DNA from 2 places in the Sphingomonas sp. CFBP 13733 genome. Region 2 is predicted to be linked to the other one. Evidence: predicted binding sites of a transcription regulator. Region 2 holds the regulator's gene; the other holds the start of a gene.
What was found. The regulator LexA, encoded in region 2, represses DNA repair genes until DNA is damaged. The targets are predictions, from matches to a motif close to GTTCCNCNCTTGTTCT.
Positions count from the first base shown of each region.

Region 1: IFT71_RS07705 (ATP-dependent helicase) is a predicted target of LexA. The motif match lies at 2,178-2,193, and genes of this name have one in related genera.

Region 1 is NZ_JACYUP010000002.1:729,058-739,638, reverse strand. Features, by position in the region: gene IFT71_RS07720 (inorganic phosphate transporter) at 1-923, opposite strand, end outside; gene IFT71_RS07715 (UrcA family protein) at 1,149-1,475, opposite strand; gene IFT71_RS07710 (GFA family protein) at 1,700-2,095, opposite strand; gene IFT71_RS07705 (ATP-dependent helicase) at 2,206-4,488, shown strand; gene IFT71_RS07700 (hypothetical protein) at 4,599-4,889, shown strand; gene IFT71_RS07695 (glycine zipper 2TM domain-containing protein) at 4,972-5,526, shown strand; gene IFT71_RS07690 (prolyl oligopeptidase family serine peptidase) at 5,679-7,766, opposite strand; gene IFT71_RS07685 (MFS transporter) at 7,914-9,329, shown strand; gene IFT71_RS07680 (DUF885 domain-containing protein) at 9,342-10,581, opposite strand, start outside.
Region 2 is NZ_JACYUP010000004.1:531,472-542,052, reverse strand. Features, by position in the region: gene cobN (cobaltochelatase subunit CobN) at 1-35, opposite strand, end outside; gene cobW (cobalamin biosynthesis protein CobW) at 41-1,090, opposite strand; cobalamin riboswitch at 1,228-1,444, opposite strand; gene IFT71_RS15035 (HoxN/HupN/NixA family nickel/cobalt transporter) at 1,605-2,642, opposite strand; cobalamin riboswitch at 2,822-3,034, opposite strand; gene IFT71_RS15030 (molybdopterin molybdotransferase MoeA) at 3,272-4,456, shown strand; gene lexA (transcriptional repressor LexA) at 4,525-5,253, shown strand; gene IFT71_RS15020 (ComEC/Rec2 family competence protein) at 5,414-7,621, opposite strand; gene gltX (glutamate--tRNA ligase) at 7,641-9,146, shown strand; gene IFT71_RS15010 (citrate synthase) at 9,172-10,455, shown strand; gene IFT71_RS15005 (hypothetical protein) at 10,457-10,581, shown strand, end outside.

The DNA of each region.
Region 1 (10,581 bases), on a different contig from region 2:
GTCTGGACGAACGCCGGCGTCGCGCTTTCGGGCATCGTCCGGTTCAGCGCATAGGCGGTCGGCGCGCAGCCGATCAGGATAAGCATGATCAGCCCCATCCCCTTCTGGCCGTCATTGCTGCCATGCGCGAAGCTGACCGCGGTGCAGGTGCCGATCAGCAGCGCACGGATCCCGCGTGGCGGCGGCGTATCGCTCTCGGGCGCCTCGTACAGCTTGCGATCGCGCAGGAAGCGCTTCATCACCAAGAGCATCAGCAGCGCGCCGACAAAGCCGACCACCGGGCTGAACGCGAGCGCGGAGAGCACCTTGGTCACTTGCGCCATGTCGACGCCCGACGTGCCGTCCGCGCCGCCGTTGATCAGCTGGTTGGCGAGCCCGACGCCGAGGATCGAGCCGATCAGCGCATGGCTCGACGAATTGGGCAGCCCGACCGCCCAGGTCGCGAGGTTCCACAGGATCGCCGCGAGCAGCAGCGCGAAGATCATCGCGAACCCGCCGGCGCTGCCGACGTTGAGGATGAGGTCGACCGGCAGCAGCGTGATGATCGAATAGGCGACCGCACCCGACGACGTCATCACGCCGACGAAGTTGAAGAAGCCCGACCAGACCACCGCGAGCGGCGCGGGCATCGAATGCGTGTAGATGACCGTCGCGACCGCATTGGCGGTGTCGTGGAAGCCGTTGACGAATTCGAACCCGAGCGCGATCAGCAGCGCGAGCCCGAGGAACGCGAACGCACCGACCGCGAGCGTCTCGCCAACCTGCGCGGTATCGGTGGCAATGCTGAACCCCGCATAGGCCAGCCCCCCCAGCAATATTGCCAGAAAGATCCAGCGCCCGGCCGGATGCAGATCATGATCGAGCCGCGGTCCGCTGCGCGGTGCGCGGTCGATCGCGTCGACCGTTAATGGGGAAGTAGCCATGATCGCGCAGTCGGCCCTAACGATTACAACTTTATGACAACGCGATGCATCGCCGCGCGGCGATACCAGAATGACACAGTGACGAACCCCACCCAGAGCGCAACCGCCCATGACCCTCCCCCGCCAGGGGGAGGTGGCAGGCCCAGCCTGACGGAGGGGGAGGACCGCCGCGCCTCTGACAGAGCGGTCCTCCTTCAATCGCGCATCGGATCGAGCGCGACGACGCTACCGCCCCGCGAGGCTTGCCAGCTGCGTCCCGTTGCGCGTCAGCAACGCGGCGGTCTGGACCGTGGCGTCCTGCATCATTTCCGTACGGCACCGGCGCGACTCGGCAAAGGCATTCAGCCCGCCGGTCCGCGGGGCGCAGGTCCGGTTGACCGCCGACTGCACGCGACGCGCAAGCACGCGCCGCCCGGCGTCGCTGGCCAGGTCGAGCCCGGCATGCGAGACACGGATCGTGACGGGGTCGCGCACCGGATCGGCGGCAGCGCCGGTCGCAAAAAGGCACGCGGAAGCGATCGCCGCCGAAGCGACGCTGTGGAGGATCTTCATGATGACGTCCTTTGCTGGTCCTGCGGTCCGCAGGCACACCGCCTGCGCGCGACTAAGCCTGACCGTCGGGAGGACCGTCTCTGCGCGGCCTCTCCGACGAAGACCCTCGTCGCTGCGCACGCCCTACGCCCGGATCGTTACGCTCCCGCGACGGTTTGGCGACGGTTCGTCGGTCGCCCCGCGATTTCGATCACCCCGCAGCCGGACGACGACGGCACGCCCGTTCACATCCCCGGATAGCGCGCGAATTCGGGCAGGCTCGCCAGGTCCGCCATCCACGCCAGCCGCTCCGCGACCTGGATTTGCGCGCCCGGTGCGACCGACTCGGGATCGTCGAGCGTGCACGACTGGATGTCGATGATCCCCGGCAGCGCGACCGGGTTGGTGTAGAACAGGCCCGTCCCGCACGTTCCGCAGAACAGCCGCCGCCCGTGCTCGGACGACGCATAGGTCACCGGATCGCCCGAAATCGTCACCTGCTCGGTCCTGAACGCGATCCAGCCGACCATCGGCGCGCCTGCGCTGCGTCGGCAATCCTCACAGTGGCACAGCGCGTGATGCGCCGCCTCGCCCGTCGCGACATAGTGGATCGCTCCGCAGTGGCATCGTCCCGACAACATGCACGCCTCCTGTTGATATTCTCGATTTGTTCCACACATCGCTGCGCCGTGCAAGCCTTAGCCGCTTGCCCGATCGCGCCCCGTTCCCTACCTGTTCACCGGTGAACCAGATCGCCCATCCGTCCGACGCAAACCGCCAGCCGCCCTATCTCCGCGGCCTCAACGATCCCCAGCGCGAGGCGGTGCTGACCACCGACGGCCCCGTCCTGATCATCGCCGGCGCGGGCACCGGCAAGACCGCGGCGCTGACCGCGCGACTCGCGCATCTGATCTTCACCAAGAAGGCGTGGCCGTCGGAGATCCTCAGCGTCACCTTCACCAACAAGGCCGCGCGCGAGATGCGCGAGCGCGTCGGGCGTCTGGTCGGCGACGCGGTCGAGGGGATGCCGTGGCTCGGCACCTTCCACGCGATCGCCGCCAAGATGCTGCGCCGCCATGCCGAGCTTGTCGGGCTGCAGTCCAATTTCACGATCCTCGATACCGACGACCAGCTGCGGTTGCTCAAACAGCTCATCCTCGCCGCCGATATCGACGAGAAGCGTTTCCCGACGCGCAGCCTCGCCGGGCTGATCGACCAGTGGAAGAACAAGGGCCTCGTCCCCGCCGATATCGATGCGGGCGAGAGCGAGCGCTACGCCAATGGCCGCGGCGGCGAGCTGTACGAGCAATACCAGACCCGGCTGCGCGCGCTCAACGCGTGCGATTTCGGCGACCTGCTGCTCCACATGCTCGTCATCCTGAAGACGCACCGCGACGTGCTGGCGCAGTATCAGCAGCGCTTCAAATACATCATGGTCGACGAGTATCAGGACACCAACTCGTCGCAATATCTCTGGCTGCGGCTGCTCGCGCAGGAGCGCAAGAACATCGCCTGTGTCGGCGACGACGACCAGTCGATCTATTCGTGGCGCGGCGCGCAGGTCGAGAACATCCTGAAGTTCGAGCGCGACTTTCCGGGCGCGAAGGTCATCCGCCTCGAACAGAATTACCGCAGCACGCCGCATATCCTCGGCGCGGCCTCGGGCGTGATCGCCAACAATGGCGGTCGCCTCGGCAAACAGCTCTGGACCGAGCTCGACGTCGGCGAGAAGGTCAAGGTCATCGGCGTCTGGGACGGCCCCGAGGAAGCGCGCCGCGTCGGCGAGGAAATCGAGAGCGTCCGTCGCACGGGCAAGAGCCTCGACGAGGTCGCGATCCTCGTCCGCGCGCAGCACCAGACGCGCGAGTTCGAGGACCGCTTCATCGCGATCGGCATGCCGTACAAGATCGTCGGCGGCTTCCGCTTCTACGAACGCGCCGAGATCCGCGACGCGCTGGCGTATCTGCGCGTCGTCAATCAGCCCGCGGACGACCTGGCGTTCGAACGCATCGTCAACGTCCCCAAGCGCGGCCTCGGCGACAAGGCGGTCGCGCGCATCCACCAGCTCGCGCGCGCCACCGGCACCCCGCTGACGACCGCCGCCGCGCGCATCCTCGACACCGACGAACTGACCGGCGCCGCGAAGAAGTCGCTCGGGCGCCTCGTCGGCGACATCGCGCGCTGGCGCGACATGGCGACCAGCCTGCCCCACGCCGAACTCGCACGGCAGCTGCTCGACGAGAGCGGCTACACCGCGATGTACCAGGCCGAGAAATCGGTCGAGGCGACCGGCCGGCTCGAGAATCTGAGCGAACTCGTCCGCGCGATGGAGGAATATGACTCGCTCGGCGCGTTCCTCGAACACGTCTCGCTGGTGATGGACAATGAGGGCGGCGCGCAGGATCCGCAGGTCACGATCATGACCATCCACGCCGCCAAGGGCCTCGAATACGACACCGTGTTCTGCGTCGGCTGGGAGGAAGGACTGTTCCCGTCGCAGCGCTCGCTCGACGAGGGCGGCGTGAAGAGTCTCGAGGAGGAACGCCGCCTCGCCTATGTCGCGATCACGCGCGCGCGGCGCCTGGCCGTCATCCTCCACGCCGCCAATCGCCGCATCTACGGCCAGTGGAATTCGTCGATCCCCTCGCGCTTCGTCGCCGAGCTTCCCGACGAGCATACCGACACCGAGACGACGATGTCGGGCGGCGCGAGCCTCTGGCAGGCGAACTGGTCCGACCGCGCCGATCCGTTCGCCGACGTCGCACGCGGCACCGGCCGCGGCCCCGGCTGGCAGCGCGCCGCCACGCCCGGCGGCGGCTTCTCGACCAAGCCCGCCCGCGTCGTTGAAAGCCGGTCCAGCGCGATCAGCCTCGGCAACAAGGGCCGCGACGACCTGTCGCTCGGCCAGCGCGTGTTCCACCAGAAATTCGGCTATGGCGCGATCGCCGAGATCGAGGGCAACAAGCTCGAGATCGACTTCGAACAGGCCGGCCGCAAGCGCGTCATGGACAGCTTCGTCACGATCGCGCCGTAGGACGACCGGTCGGCGCCAACCTGTACGGGAGCCGACAACCTCGTTCAGGAACGATGCCGAACCATGATCGTATCGTCCTTCCAGCCCGATCTCGGGCAAGAGGACACGTCATGAAGTTTACGAATCTCATCGCCGCCGGGCTCGCCTTCGCCACGCTCGGCCTCGGCGTGGCCGCGCCCGCCGAAGCCCAGCGCGATCGGGGCCATAGCCAGCAGTATCGCGACAACGATCATCGCGGTGATCATCGTGCCGATCGTCGCGACTATCGCCGCAACGACCATCGTGGTCGCCACGACGGTCGCCGCTTCCGCGGTCGCGACAATGACCGCCGCAACTGGAACAACAATCGCCGCTGCCGCACCGAATGGCGCAACCATCGTCGCGTCCAGATCTGTCGTTGACGAAAGCCGGGTGGCGGCGCGATGTCGCCACCCGTTACCGGGACGCTCCCCCGGGACACCCTACCGTGAAAGGATTTCGATCATGAAGCGTTCTCTCGGCCTCGCGACGATGATCGCCGCGACCTGCCTGTCCGCCGCCGCCCCCGCCGTCGCGCAGACCAGTGCCGACAACGCCCGTTTCGCCGCCGCCCAGGCGCGCCTCGACAGCGAGTTGCAGATCTTCCGCGAGGAATTCGATCGCTACCAGTCGCTGCGCGGCAATCGTGGCGGCAGCTATGTTCCGCCGGCACCGCAGGGCGGCTATCGCCAGGCGCCCGACCGGTATGAGGGCGGTTATCCCGATGAGCGCGACGAGGGCAATTACGACCCGGCCCGCGACTATCGCGTCGGCCCGAATTATCAGGAGCGCACCCTGTCCGCCAACGACCGCGTCTATGCGGGGCAGGACGGCCGCTATTACTGCAAGCGCAACGACGGCACGACCGGGCTGATCATCGGCGCGGCAGGTGGCGGCATTCTCGGCAACGTGATCGACGGCGGCCGCTCGCGGATCGTCGGTTCGCTGCTGGGCGCGGCCGCGGGCGGCCTCGCCGGCCGCGCGGTCGAACAGAACAACAGCCAGATCCGCTGCCGCTGATCGGGTGCGGCGACCGGGCGTCCATCACGCCCGCCGCCGTGAATCACTTCTCCCCCAAACCCCCGTCATCCTGACGAAAGTCAGGATCCAGAGCCACGAGCGACACCGCCTCCGGCTCTGGATCCTGGATCAAGTCCAGGATGACGGGTCCCCTACTTCGCCGGCCCCATAAGCTTCTGCGCGAAATAGGTCATCTGCAGCGCCTGCATCCGCGCCCCCTGCTCGATGTCCGCATCGCCCGAATGCCCGCCCGCGGTATCCTCGTAGAACAGATACGGCAGGCCATATTCCTTCAGCCGCGCGGCGAACTTGCGCGCATGCTGCGGCCCGACCCGGTCGTCCTTGGTCGTCGTCCAGATATAGGGCTCGGGGTAAGCCCCGCCGCGCTTGATGTTCTGATAGGGCGAGATCGTCTCGAGAAACGCCTTCTCCGCAGGAATCTTCACCGACCCATATTCATCGACCCAGGACGCACCCGCGGCGATCTGTTCGTAGCGGATCATGTCGAGCAGCGGCACCTGGATCGTCACCGCCTTCCACAGATCGGGATGCTGGTTGAACTCGACCCCCATCAGCAGCCCGCCATTCGACCCGCCATAGATGCCGAGCGTCGCCGGGCTGGTCAGCTTGCGCGCGATCAGGTCCTGCCCGACCGCGGCGAAATCGTCATAGATGATCTGCCGCTTGGTCTTGCGCCCGGCATCGTGCCATTTCGGCCCGAACTCGCCGCCGCCGCGGATATTGGCGAGCACGAAGCTGCCCCCGCGCTCGAGCCACAGCTTGCCCATCACCCCCGAATAATAGGGCGTCATCGACGATTCGAACCCGCCATAGGCGGTCATGATCGTCGGCGTGGTGCCGTCGAGCGGCACGTCCTTCCGGTGGACGATGAAATAGGGGATCTTCGTCCCGTCGGTCGACACCGCCTCGAACTGCTCGACGACGTCGCGCGACGCATCGAACTTCGCCGGCAGCGCCTTGATCTGCTTGGGCACGCCGCCAGGCCCCGCATCGAGCGTCCACAAGGTCGTCGGCGCAAGGAACCCCGTCACCTGCACGAACGTCGCATTGCTGCGATCGGTCGTGCTCGCGACATCGACCGAGGCATTGTCGGGCAGCGCGACCGCGCGCGACGTCCAGCCCGCCTTGCCGTGCGTGAACACCATCGCCCGCCCGCGGACATTGTCATAGACGCTGGCGACCACGTGATCGCGCGTCACCGACACGCCGTCGACCGACTGGCGATCGGTCGGCGCGAAGACCAGGGTCGGTGTGAACTTGCCCTTGCGCACCTCGGCGAGCGGCGCCGAGGCGATCGCGCCGGCGGGGATCTGCCCCCAAGCCTCACTGGTCGAGAAGATCACCTGTCCGTCGACCATGCCCGACGGAAAGACGCGGTCGGGAACGTCGAGCTTCACCAGCCCGGCCGGCGTGACGACATGCTTCTCGCCGCCGAAAAAGGTCGGGCGCCGCTGGATCATCGTCACGCGGTTGCCCTGCCCGTCGGTCATCACGCTGGCATAGGTGCCGAGCTGGTCCGACGCCTCGCCGCGGAAGATCTCGCGCGCGGCGCTCAGCGGCTGGCCGCGCTTCACCTCCTTGACCACGAACGGATAACCCGACGCGGTCATCGACCCCGCGCCCCAGTCACGCGCGACCAGCAGCGTGTCCTTGTCGACCCAGCTCGCGCCCTGCTTCGACGTCGACAGCGCAAAGCCGTTCGCGACGAACTGCCCGGTCTGCAGATCGAATTCGCGGTAGGACACCGCATCCTCGCCGCCCTCGGACAGCGAGACGAGACACATCCGCTCGTCGGGCTGAAGGCAGGTCGCACCCTTCCACACCCATTTCTTGCCCTCGGCCTTGCTCAGCGCGTCGAGGTCGAGCGCGGTCGTCCAGGCAGGATTGGCCTGCGCGTAGCCCGCCTCGCTCGTCCAGCGCCAGATGCCCTGCGGATGCTCGGCATCGCGCCAGAAATTGTAGATCCGGCCAAAGCGCTGGTCGGGCATCGGGATCCGGTCCTTCGCCGCCGCGATTGCCAGCGCCTCGGCATAGAAGCTCTTGTAGCGCGGATCGTTCTGCAACCGGGGAAGCGTCTTGGCATTCTCCGCCTCGACCCAGGCGAGCGGCTTGGCGCCATCCTTGTCCTCGAGCCAGATATAGGGGTCGGCGGCGGTGTCCGCGGCCGGGGTCGGGGTTGGGGTTGGGGTTGGGGTCGGGGCAGGCTTTGTGTTCGTCATCGGTGCGACTTGGGCGAGCGCACTGCCCGCCGCAAGGCCAGCGCCGCCCGTCAATATCGTCGCCGCAAGCGCAGCCGTAAGAACCCGCATCGTCCATTTCCCCGAATAGCTTGGCGTCATTCATGACGGTGTCTATCGCGGTCCGCAATGCAGTCCGACCAGACAACGGCCCTGGATGGCCTTCCCAAGCCCCGCCGCTTCCTCGCGATCGCCGCCATCTCGGCGGGCACCGCGCTGACCATCATCGACGGCGGCGTCGCCAATGTCGCGCTGCCGACGATCGCACGCGACCTGGGCGTCGACAGCAGCGCGGTGGTGACCGTGGTTACCGTCTATCAGCTGATCCTGGCGATGGCGCTGCTCCCCTTTTCGGGGCTCGGCGACCGGATCGGGCTGAAGCGCATGTATCAATATGGCCAGCTCGTCTTCACCGTCGCGACCCTGCTCTGTTTCTTTGCCAAGAGCCTGCCCTTCCTGCTCGTCGTCCGCGCCGCCCAGGCGCTCGGCGCGGCGGCGGCGCTCAGCGTCTCGTCCGCGCTGATCCGCTCGATCTATCCCGCCAAGCAGCTCGGCCGCGGCCTCGGGATCAATTCGGTGGTGGTATCGAGTTCGGCCGCGCTCGCGCCGACGCTGGGCGGGCTGGTCCTCGCGGTCGCGCCCTGGCCCTGGGTCTTTGCCAGCGCGGTGCCGTTCGCGATCCTCAGCCTGTTTCTCGGGCGCGCCTTGCCCGATCCCAGCCCGCGGAGCGAACCGTTCGACGTGCTCGGCGCGGTCATGTGCGCGGCGATGATTGGGCTCGTCATCGGCGGGTCGGAGACCGCGGTGCACGGTGACAGCCCCGTCGTCTCGGCGGCGATCGTGCTGACCGGGGTGGCGATCGGCTGGATCTTCGTCAGGCGCGAACGCGGCGAGACCAAGCCGATCCTGCCGATCGACCTGCTCGCCCGCCCGGTGCTCGCGCTGTCGGCGATCGGCGCCTTCACCGCGTTCATCGCACAGATGACGCTGCTGCTGTCGACGCCGTTCCGACTCACCCAGGCTTACGGCTTTTCCGCCGCCGAGGTCGGCGCGGCGATCGCGCCATGGCCGCTCGCCAACATGGTCGTGGCACCGCTGTCCGGATGGCTGTCCGATCGCTATCCCGCCGGGCTGCTCGGCGGGATCGGCATGGCCGTCTCGATCGCCGCGCTGTTGCTGCTCGCGTTCATGCCTGCCGATCCGAGCTATTTCGCCATCGCCTGGCGGATGGCGCTCTGCGGCTCGGGGTTCGGGATGTTCATGGCGCCGAACGCGCGGCTGATCATCGGCTCGGCCCCGCGCGAGCGGGCCGCCGCTGCCGGGGGGCTGATCTCGACGGTCCGGCTGGTCGGCCAGACGACCGGCGCCACCGTGGTCGCAGCGCTGCTCGCCATCGGGGTCGGCGCGGGCACGACGCCGCCGCTGGTCGCAGCCGGCATGGCCCTGGTCGCGGGCCTGTGCAGCGTGTCGCGCCTGCGCCCTTCGATCCGCAACCCGCCGATCGACGAGACGCGCGACGTCCAGCCCGCCGCGCAGGCGCGCTAGCCGCCCGATCGCTCAGAACGCCGCGATCGGCCTCGGCTCGCCCAGCATCGCCTGCCGGACCAGCGGGATCGGCGGCCCGCCATAGCGCAGCAGCCGGTCGTGGAACGCCTTCCACGCACGCCGCCCACCCCGGCCCGCGGTCCAGTCCTCGCGCAACCGGCGGATCATCAGCTTGCCCATCGTGTAGTTGAGATAGGCCGGATCATAGGTGCCGCGCAGCGCCTGCTGCCGCGCATTGCCCTCGTCCTGGTAACATTGGTCGACGAACAGCGTGAACGCCTCCGCCTGGGTCATGCCGCGCGCATGCATCCCGATCGCGGCGAGGAACCGGCAGTCACGCAGCAGCGCGTTCGACAGCTGGCCGATATGGATGTCCGCGCGGCCGCCGCCCAGCCCCGCCTCCCACATCATCTCCTCGGCATAATGCGCCCAGCCCTCGGCATAGCCATAGCCGACGAACACCCGCCCGATCAGCGACGGCACGCGATTGGCGTGGAGGAAATGGACGAAATGCCCGGGCATCGCCTCGTGGATCGAGGTGAAGAGCAGGTCTGCCTTGCCCGGCACGAACGCATCCCGCACCGCTGGCGTCCAGCGCGGATCGGGGGGCGAGATGTAATAGACCGACGGCACACCGCGGTCGAACGGGCCCGGCGGATCGATATAGGCGAGATTCTGCCGGCTATAGGGCGGGCTCTCCTCGACCAGCGCCTGTTCGTTGCCGGCGAGCGTCAGCAGGTCGCGCCGCAGGATGAACGCGCGCAGCATCGGGATCTGGCGGCGCGCCTCGGCGACCGGTCCGTCGACCGGCTTGTCCGCATTCACCTGCGCCAGACAGTCGCGGACCGTCAGGCCGAACGCGAACCGGGCACAGGCCGCGGCGAGCGCACGCTGGTTGCGCGCCAGATCGGCCCGCCCCGCCGCCTCGAGCGTCGCGATCGGCGTGTCGACCCCCTCGGTCTCGCGCAGCATCTGCGAGAACAGCGCGGGCCCCAGCGCGAACGACCGGGTCGCGCCCGGCCGCTGCGCCTCGACCCAGAGCGCCAGGTCGCGCATCGCCTCCGACGCGGTCATCGCCGCGTCGGCGAGCTCGCGCTGCAACCCCTCGTCGGCGACCCCGGCGAACGCCTTGACCGAATCGTCCATGTAATAGGACGCAAAGCCGCGGAACGCATTGGTAGCATAGTCGACATGGCTGATCGGCATCGGCGTCGCGAGGTTCGCGCGGATCTGCAGCGTCGCCCCCGGGATC
Region 2 (10,581 bases):
TCCAGCCCGTGGCTTTCGCGGAAGACGACGTGCATCGTCGTCAGCCCTGAAGCGCGACCCGGATCCTTGCAGGGTCGATCCGGTCATGCTCGGCGATCACCACCAGGCGCGTCTGCCGCGCCTCGTCGGCGCGCCATGGCCGGTCATATTGCGTCCGCACCCGCGCCCCGACCGCCTGCACCAGCAGCCGCATCGGCTTGCCCGTCACCGCGGCATAGCCCTTCACGCGCAGGATGTCGGCGTCGCGCGCCAGCGTCTCGATCCGCGCGGCGAGCGCCGCCGGGTCCGCGATCTCGCCGAGGTCGACGATCATGCTGTCGAAATCGTCATGCTCGTGATCGTCCGCGCCATCATGATGCGACGGCCGCGCCGCGATATCGTCCTCCGCCGCCGCGTTCAGCCCCAGCACGACGCGCGGATCGATCACCCCGTCGGTCAGCGCGATCACTGGCAACGCACGCGCGGACTCCGCCGCGATCACCGCGCGCGCCGCGGTGACCCCCGCCTCGCCCGCCAGATCCGCCTTGGTCAGCAGCACCAGGTCGGCACAGGCAAGCTGGTCCTCGAACACCTCGGCGAGCGGCGTCTCGTGATCGACGCTCGGATCGGCGCGACGCTGCGCCTCGATCGCGGCGAGGTCGGGCGCGAACCGTCCCGCGGCGACCGCTTCCGCATCGGCCAGCGCGATCACCCCGTCGACCGTGATCCGCGACCGGATCGCGGGCCAGTCAAACGCCTTGAGCAAAGGCTTGGGCAGGGCGAGCCCCGACGTCTCGATCAGGATATGGTCGGGCCGCGGGTCGAGCGCGAGCAACGTCTCGACGGTCGGGATGAAATCGTCCGCGACGGTGCAGCAGATACAGCCATTGGCGAGCTCGACGACATTCTCGGCCGGGCAATCGGGGATTGCGCACCCCTTCAAGATATCGCCGTCGATGCCGAGCGTGCCGAATTCGTTGACGATCACCGCGAGCCGCCGGCCCCCGGCGTTGCGGATTAGGTGGCTGATCAGCGTGGTCTTGCCCGCGCCGAGAAACCCGGTGACGATGGTAACGGGAATCTTGGCCAGGGTCGGCTGGGGGTCGGTCATGCGATACTCTCCGGGCGTCGGAACGACAGCCACGGACGGACGCACGCCCGCAGCCACACGCGCGCACGACCTGACGGCCGCACGCGTTCGTCGCTCAGACGGAGTACCGTGCCGCGACCATCCCCTGGATCAAGGCAAGAGCGACCATGACGCTGGCAGGTCTCCTGGCTCGCGGGTCGAAGCTCGATGCACGCCTTCCCAGGTCTCGTGACCCAGTGGCTGCCCCCGCATCGGGGGCCTGTGCGTCTCGCTCACCGCTTACAGTTGCAGGGACAGCCGCGGCATTGGGAGGCAAAGCTCCCGCACCGCATTCCCATTCAAGCCCCGAAGGGCACCGGCGCGATCTGTTGAGGTTCGGTAGAACCAAACCTCGGGGTTGGGTTTAGAGGAGTTTGGCGACTGTGCCAATGCACCTGACCTCCGTCATCCTGACGAAAGTCAGGACCCAGAGCTACGCGTAATGCGCTGCCTGGCCCTGGGTCCCGGGTCGAGCCCGGGATGACGACGCTGCTCGTTACCCCCGCACCACCTCGATCTCGTCGAACCGCTTCCACCGGTAGATCGCGAAACTCAGCACCCAGCACGCCACGAACAGCGCGATGATCGCAAAGCCCAGCCCGTTGAAATTCTCACCCAGCGCCGAAGCGACGTCCCACACGCCCCCGCTCAGGCCCAGCTTCGATGCCAGCAGCGCGAGCGTCTCGATTCCGCCGATCGCGATCGCGACGATCGCCGAGATCAGCGTGATCGTGATGTTGTAATAGAGCTTGCGGATCGGCTTCACGAACGCCCATTCATACGCGCCGAGCATCACCACCCCGTCGGCACTGTCGACCAGCGCCATGCCCGTCGCGAACAGCACCGGCAGCACCAGCACCGTGCCGATCGACAGCCCGTCCGCTGCCTGGCTCGCCGACAGGCCGAGAATCGCGACTTCGGTCGCGGTGTCGAACCCCAGCCCGAACAGGAAGCCGAGCGGCGCCATGTGCCAGCTGCGCGTGACCAGCCGGAACATCGGCCGGAACAGCCGCGCGAGCAGCCCGCGATTGCCGAGCAGCAGGTCGAGATCCTCCTCGACATAACGCCCGCCGCCGCGGACATGGCCGAAGGTCCGCCACACCGATCGCAGGATGATCAGGTTCATCGCCGCGATCGTGAACAGGAACAGCGCGGAGACCAGCGTCGCGATCACCCCGCCCGCCTGCTTGAACGCCTCGAACTGCGCCAGCGCGCTCGCGGTCAGCGCGATTCCGACCGCGGCGATCAGGACGATCGCCGAATGACCGACCGCGAACCAGAAGCCGACCCCGATCGGCCGTTGCCCGTCCTGCATCAGCTTGCGCGTCACATTGTCGATCGCCGCGATATGATCCGCGTCGACCGCATGCCGCAGCCCCAGCCCCCAGGCGAGCATCGCGGTGCCCAGCATCAGCGGCTGCGCCTGGAACAGCGCGAACGCCCATCCCCAGGCGGCGATATTGGCCGCCACCAGCATCGCGAACATCCAGCCGATCCGGTGTCGCGTCGAACGACCGGCGGTCCGCCCGGTCATGATCTTGGTCATTGGCACATCCCCGGCGTCCGACGAGGACGGGGGCCTGCCGCGAACGACCGGGACGCGCGCCGACCGGACGCCCTGAGCGGCCGGCATGCGTCGCCGATGCGGCCCCCGCCGCATGGTCGTCGCTCAGACGGCGTTCACCGTGCCTCGGCCACCCCCTGGACCGGGACAAGAGCGACCAGACGCCGGCAGGTCTCCTGGCTCACGGGTCAAGGCTCGACGCACACCTTCCCAGGCCATCGGCCCAGTGGCTGCCCCCGTCGCAGGGGGCGCGTGCGTGTCGCTCGCCGCTTACAGTTGCAGGGACAGCTGCGGTCTTGGGGCAAACCCCGCACCGCATTCCCATTCAAGCCCCGAGGGGCACCGACGCGATCTGTGCGGATCCGGCTTGCGTCGGACCTGCGCCACAGGGCTAGCGCGTTTTGCCTGCGCTGACGACAGGATTTGCGCGCGACGCAACGCAGGGCATGTCGTCCCATCTCACCGCAACGTCTGCCTTACCTCGTACGTTGATCGCATAACCGACCGGTGTCCTGCCGGTCGCGGCGTTGCCCGCTTTCCGCCCCGCGGCATTCGTGCGAGCAGCGCAGACCTTCATCGCCCCGCTGAACGGAGCCCGCATGCGCCCTCTCGTCCCCGTCGCCGAAGCCCAGTCCCGCCTCTTCGCCATGGCATCGCGCGTGCCGGCCGAAACCGTGCCGCTGCGCTCCGCGATGGGTCGCTGGGCGGCGGAGGACATTCTCGCCCGCCGCACCCAGCCTGCGACCGACCTTTCGGCGATGGACGGCTATGCGATCCGCTACGCCGATCTGCCCGGCCCCTGGACCGTCATCGGCGAGAGCGCGGCCGGCCGCCCCTTCGCCGGCACGCTCGCCCCGGGCGAGGCGACGCGCATCTTCACCGGCGCGGCGATGCCGCCCGGCGCTGATACCGTCCTTGTTCAGGAAGAGGCCGCGCGCGACGGCGACCGGCTGATGCTCGACGGCGAAGGCCCCGCCTTTGAAGGCCGCAACACACGCCGCAAGGGGCTCGACTTCGCGATCGGCACGCGGCTGATCGCGGCCGGCGATCGGCTGACGCCCGCGCGCATCGCGGTCGCTGCGACCGGCGGGCACGGCGCGCTGTCGGTCGGCCGCCGGCTGCGCGTCGCGGTCGCCGCGACGGGCGACGAACTCGTCCCGCCCGGCTCGACGAACGATCCCGTCCCGCTGCCGGAATCGAACGGCATCATGCTCGCCGCGATGCTTGCCGATCTGCCCGTCGACATCGTCGATCTGGGGATATTGCCTGATAGGCTCGACACGCTGCGTGACGCCTTTGCCGGGGTCGATGCCGATCTACTGGTGACCACGGGGGGCGCGTCGGTCGGCGATCACGACCTCGTCCGCCCCGCGATCGAGGCGGCTGGCGGGGCAATCGACTTCTGGCGGATCGCGCTGCGCCCGGGCAAGCCGATGATGGCGGGCGCGCTCGGGCGGACGATGCTGCTCGGCCTACCTGGCAATCCCGTCTCCGCCTTCGTCACCGCCATCCTCTTCGTCCGCCCCGTCGTCGCGCACATGCTCGGCGCGCGCGATCCCCTGCCGCAGACGACGCACGCGCTGCTCGGCGAGGATCTTCCGCCCAACCAGTCGCGGACCGACTATATGCGCGCCGAACTGCGCGACGGCCGCGCCTATGCCTCGACCATCCAGGACAGCTCGATGCTGCTGACGCTCGCCCGCTCGTCCTGCCTGATCATCCGCGATGGCGACGCGCCGGCGGCGAGGGCGGGCGACTCGGCGGAAATCCTCGTCATCGCGTGACGTCACCGCTTGACGAAGCTGCAAGTGTTCCATAGAAGTTCCTCGTCTGTTCCGGACGGAGAACCGTTATGCTCACGCGCAAGCAGCACGAGCTTGTCTGCTTCATCAATGACCGCCTCGCCGAGACGGGCGTGTCGCCCTCGTTCGAGGAGATGAAGGACGCGCTCGACCTGAAATCGAAATCGGGCGTGCACCGTCTGATCAGCGCGCTTGAAGAGCGCAACTTCATCCGGCGCCTGCCCAACCGGGCGCGCGCGCTCGAAGTGCTGCGAATGCCCGAGCGTCCCGAGGCTGCAATCGCACAGACTGCGGCGAAGTCGGGGCCGAAGGCGGCTGCGGCATCGGCCGGCACCGTATCTGCGCCGGACACGGCCAGCGCCACGCCCGCGTCGCCCGCCCGCATCGCGGCGAACGACGTCGTCGAGATCCCGCTGCACGGCCGGATCGCCGCCGGCGTCCCGATCGAAGCCTTTGAAGGCAGTTCGATGCTGGCCGTTCCGGCCGCATTGCTCGGCACCGGCGAGCATTATGCGCTGGAGGTTTCGGGGGACTCGATGGTCGAAGCCGGCATCCTCGACGGCGATTATGCGCTGATCCGCCGTACCGAGATCGCCCGCGACGGCGAAATCGTGGTCGCGCTGATCGAGGACAGCGAAGCGACGCTGAAATATTTCCGCCGCGAAGGCGCAATGGTCCGGCTCGACCCGGCCAACCGCGCCTATGACCCGCAGCGTTATGCGCCCGCACAGGTCCGGGTTCAGGGCAAGCTGTCGGGTATCCTGCGCCGCTACGACTGACGAATGCCGGGTGGCGCTGGCGGTCATCACCGCCACGCAACCGGCAGTGGCGTTCGTGACCAACGGCCCCAGGCACCATCGTCCGCGTTTCGGAATTGCGGCCCTCCCAATCGGAGGCCCCACCTTCGCAGGATCATGACCCGACATACCCAGTCGCGACCTATCGCTCTGACCACCCCCGAGCCGGCACTCGAAACCGGACCGACGCCGCCCCCCCGGCCAGCCCATGCTGATCGCCCGCCGCCCCGAACCGTCGCATTGGCCGCGCCAGCGTCGGTGGATCGCGCCACGGGTGCCGGTCCCCCGGATTGAGCACCGTCACCATCCGCCCCGTGGTCAACGTCAACGCGATCCCCCCGGTCCGCGCGAGCATCGACCGGTCGAGCTTCAGCCATCGCGGCGTACAACCGCGCGGCAGCCCGCGCTCGCTGATGACGATGTCCGCGCGCCGGCAGGCGGCAACCATCTCCGCGATCGGCACCCGGTAAACGCTGCGCGTGGCCAGCACGCGCCAAGCCCGGCCGTGGGCGACGACATCGGTCAGGCACAGGTCGCGGCTGCACCGCGCGTCGGGCTGATCCGCGAGCAGCAGCGGCTCACCATCGACCCCGCCATTCTCCGCCAGTGTATCGCGGACATAATCCCCCGCCCGATCGCGAAGCAGCGCGAGCCCGGCGGCGGTCCGGACCGCGACATGGCGACCATCGCCCGTGACCAGTATATCGGGTGACGGCGTCGTCAGCGCCCAGATCGCGCCAATCGCCAAGGGCAGCATTCCGATCCGTCGCCACCGCGTCCGCCACAGCGCGATCCACACCCCGCCGCCGACCATCAGCGCAAACGCCCCATCGGGAACCGCCGGCAGCGCGCGGACCGCGCCCGGTGCATGCGCCACGCCGCGCGCGAGCCACAGCAGCGCGTCGAGCGCATGCTGGACCAGCCACCAGGCGGGCGCGCCAATCCCGATCGTGTCGAGCAGCAGCGCCAGCGCCTCGAACGGCATCACGACAAACGTGGTCAGCGGGATCGCGACGATATTGGCGACCGCGCCGTACAGCCCGGCCTTGTGGAAATGATAGACTGCGATCGGCATCAGCGCCGCCTCGACGACGAGCCCGGTCAGCAGCAGCGACGCGGCGCCGCGCAAGAGGCGCCTGCCGCGGCCCTCGTCATGCGGCGCGAACGTGGCACGGACGACGGGATGCTCGTGCAACGCGATGATCGCGGTGATTGCGGCGAACGACAATTGGAAGCTCGGCCCGGCGAGCGATTCGGGCAGCGCGAGCATCACCGCGATCGCCCCCGTCGCGACCAGCCGCAACGTCATCGCCTCGCGCCCCATCGCCAGCGCGACCAGCACCAGCAACGCCGCGACGCACGAGCGGATTGTCGGCACCTGGCTGCCCGTCAGCACGGTGTAGCCGATCGCCGCCGCCGCACCGGCAAGCGCGGCGATCAACGGCAGTCGCGTGTGGAGGGCGAGCCACGGGCTGAGCGCGAGCAGCCGCAGCACGATCAGCATCGTCGCCGCGACCGCGGCGGTGATGTGGAGGCCGCTCACCGACAGGAGATGCGCCAGCCCGGCGCGCCGCATCGCCTCCGCATCCGCGTCGCTGATCGCGCCGACGTCGCCGGTCGCCAGCGCTGCGGCGATCCCGCCCGCGCTCCCGTCGAGTTGCGCGACGATGTGCCGCGACAACGCCACCCGGACCCCCGCGCCACCGCGGCCCGGCTCTGCTACCACCACAGGCGAAAAGCCCCGCCCCGTCGCGCCGATCGCGCCGAACCAGGCGACGCGCGCAAAGTCATAGGCGCCGGGCACCGCGGGCAAGGGCGGCGGCATGAGTCGCGCGCGCAGCCTTATCGTCGCGCCGATCCCCAGCGTCGCCGGCGCATCCGCCTCTGCCAGGTTGATGCGGACGCGGCCGGGCAACGCAACCGGCGCGCCATCGGCGTCCTGCCCCGGCCCGACCGGCCGCACCGTCAACCGCACAAGCCGGCGCGCGACGAGCGGTTCGATCGTCTCGACCCGCGCCGACAGCTGCACGAATGTCGGCCCCGCGAGCACCGGTGCCGCCACGCGGTCCGATCGCACCCAGATCAGCCCGATGCCGAGCGTCGCCGCAATCGCGCCGATCGCGAGCATTCGCGCCGCGCGCCCGCCGCGCCCCGCCGCAAGTCCGGCCAAACCGCCGGCAGCCAGCAAAAGGATCGCGGTGCCCCATGCCACGGGATCGGGCAGCACGAACCACAGTGCGATGCCGCCGCCAAGCCCGACCGGCAGCCATGTTATGAGCTGGTCGCGCTCCGCCTCCAGCCAGCGTTCGATCGCCCGGCCCGGCTCCGCCATCCAGGGCGGCACGCCCATTTGTCGCCGCCGGGGACGCATGCTAGAGGCGGCCACGGCTGATCCGGCCATCGTTTCTACAGTCTGGGAGCACCCGCGGTTGGGCGCAATATCTGATACGGATGCCGTCGTTTCGGCCGCACCCGTGGTTACTCGTTTCGCTCCGTCGCCGACGGGGTTCCTGCATCTTGGCGGCGCGCGCACTGCGTTGTTCAACTGGCTGTTCGCCAAGGCGAACGGCGGCAAATTCCTGCTGCGTATCGAGGATACCGACCGCGTGCGGTCGACCCAGCCGGCGATCGACGCGATCATCGACGGCATGCGCTGGCTGGGGATCGACTGGGACGGCGACGTCGTCATGCAGTTCGCCGGCGCCGATCGCCACGCCCGCGTCGCGCACCAGATGGTCGAGGCCGGTCACGCCTATCGCTGCTACATGACCAATGACGAGATCGCGGCGATGCGCGCCGAGGCGCAGGCGGCCAAGAAGCCGCTTCGCATTCGCAGCCCGTGGCGCGATCGTCCAGCGAGCGAGGCCCCCGATCTTCCCCATGTCGTCCGCCTGCGCGCGCCGCAGGAGGGTGCGGTCACGATCGAGGATCGCGTCCAGGGATCGGCGACGGTCCGCAACGAGGAAATCGACGATCTCGTCCTCCTCCGCTCCGATGGCACGCCGACCTATATGCTCGCGGTCGTCGTCGACGATCACGACATGGGTGTTACCCACGTCATCCGCGGTGACGATCACCTCAACAACGCGTTCCGCCAGCTGCCGATCTACCGCGCGATGGACGCGATCGAGGGCGGCTGGCCCGATCCGATCTATGCGCACATCCCGCTGATCCACGGCCCCGATGGTGCCAAGCTGTCCAAGCGGCACGGCGCGGTCGGCATCGAGGCCTATCGCGACGAGATGGGCATCCTGCCCGAGGCGTTCGACAATTACCTGCTGCGGCTCGGCTGGGGGCACGGTGACGACGAGATCATCAGCCGCGAACAGGCGGTCGAGTGGTTCGACCTGTCGGGCGTCGGCAAGTCGCCCTCGCGCTTCGACCTGAAGAAGCTCGAGAATCTGAACGGCCACTATATTCGCGAGGCCGATGATGCGCGTCTGGCCCAGCTCGCCGCCGATCGGCTCGGCCATGCCCTGCCCGATGGCGGACTCGACCTTCTGACTCGCGCCATGCCGGTCCTGAAGCCACGTGCAGCGAACCTGAACGAACTCGCCGAAGGTTCGAATTTCCTGTTCAGCCAGCGACCTTTGGCGATGGATGACGCCGCAGCGAGCCTTTTGCAGGGTGAAGCGAGTGCGATTCTGACGAACGCGCATGCTGAACTTGACGCGCTCGACAAGTGGGATACGGAAGCGCTCGAAGGCGCGGTACGGCGCGTGGCCGAAGCGCGAAGCCTAAAGCTCGGGCAGGTTGCACAACCCCTTCGCGCCGCGCTGACCGGTCGCAAGACGTCGCCGGGAATATTCGATGTGCTCGACCTGCTCGGGCGTGACGAGAGCCTCGGTCGGATCGCCGACCGGATGGCAGACTGATAAGATTTCGAGGAAGGATACAAGCATGAGCGAGACCGCAAACCTCAAGGTCGACGGCAAGGAATTCGATTATCCGGTCATGTCCGGTACGGTCGGCCCCGATGTCATCGATATCCGCAAGCTGTACGCGCAGACCGACAATTTCACCTATGATCCGGGCTTCACTTCGACCGCCTCGTGCCAGTCGAAGCTGACCTATATCGACGGCGATGCCGGCACGCTGCTCCACCGCGGCTACACGATCGGCGAGCTCGCCGAACAGTCGAACTTCATGGAAGTCGCCTATCTGCTGCTGAACGGCGAACTGCCCAGCGAAGAAGAGCTGTCGACCTTCTCGAACACGATCACGCGCCACACGATGGTGCATGAGCAGCTCGCGCAGTTCTTCCGTGGCTTCCGTCGCGACGCGCATCCGATGGCGATCCTGTGCGGCGTCGTCGGCGCGCTCTCGGCCTTCTACCACGATTCGACCGACATTCATGATCCGGCACAGCGCGTCATCGCGTCGCACCGCCTGATCGCCAAGATGCCGACGATCGCCGCGATGGCGTACAAGTACAGTGTCGGCCAGCCGTTCGTCTATCCGGACAACACGCTGAGCTACACCGGCAACTTCCTGAAGATGACGTTCGCCGTCCCGGCCGAGAAGTACGTCGTGAATCCGATCGTCGAAAAGGCGATGGACCGCATCTTCATCCTCCACGCCGATCACGAGCAGAACGCGTCGACCTCGACCGTCCGTCTCGCCGGCTCGTCGGGTGCCAACCCGTTTGCGTGCATCGCGGCCGGCATCGCCTGCCTGTGGGGCCCCGCGCATGGCGGCGCGAACGAAGCCGCGCTCAACATGCTGCACGAGATCGGCACGGTTGACCGGATCCCCGAGTTCATCGCCCGCGCGAAGGACAAGAACGATCCGTTCCGCCTGATGGGCTTCGGTCACCGCGTCTACAAGAACTACGATCCGCGCGCGGCGGTCATGCAGACGACCGTCAAGGAAGTACTCGGCGAGCTGGGTGTCACCGACCCTGTGTTCGACGTCGCGATCGAGCTCGAGCGTCTGGCGCTGAGCGATCCCTACTTCATCGAGAAGAAGCTGTTCCCGAACGTCGACTTCTATTCGGGCGTCATCCTCTCGGCGATCGGCTTCCCGACCTCGATGTTCACGGTGCTCTTCGCACTCGCCCGTACCGTCGGCTGGGTTGCGCAGTGGAACGAGATGATCACCGATCCCGACCAGAAGATCGGCCGTCCGCGCCAGCTCTACAGCGGCCCGACGCAGCGCGACTATACGCCGATGGCGTCGCGCTGAGATGAAGCTGCGGCCGATCCTCATGGTCATCGGCGTGCTGTGCGCGCTGATGGGGTTCCTGTGGATCGGCCAGGGGCTTGGCTATGTCCATTGGCCGCGATCGAGCTTCATGCTCGATCAGCGGCC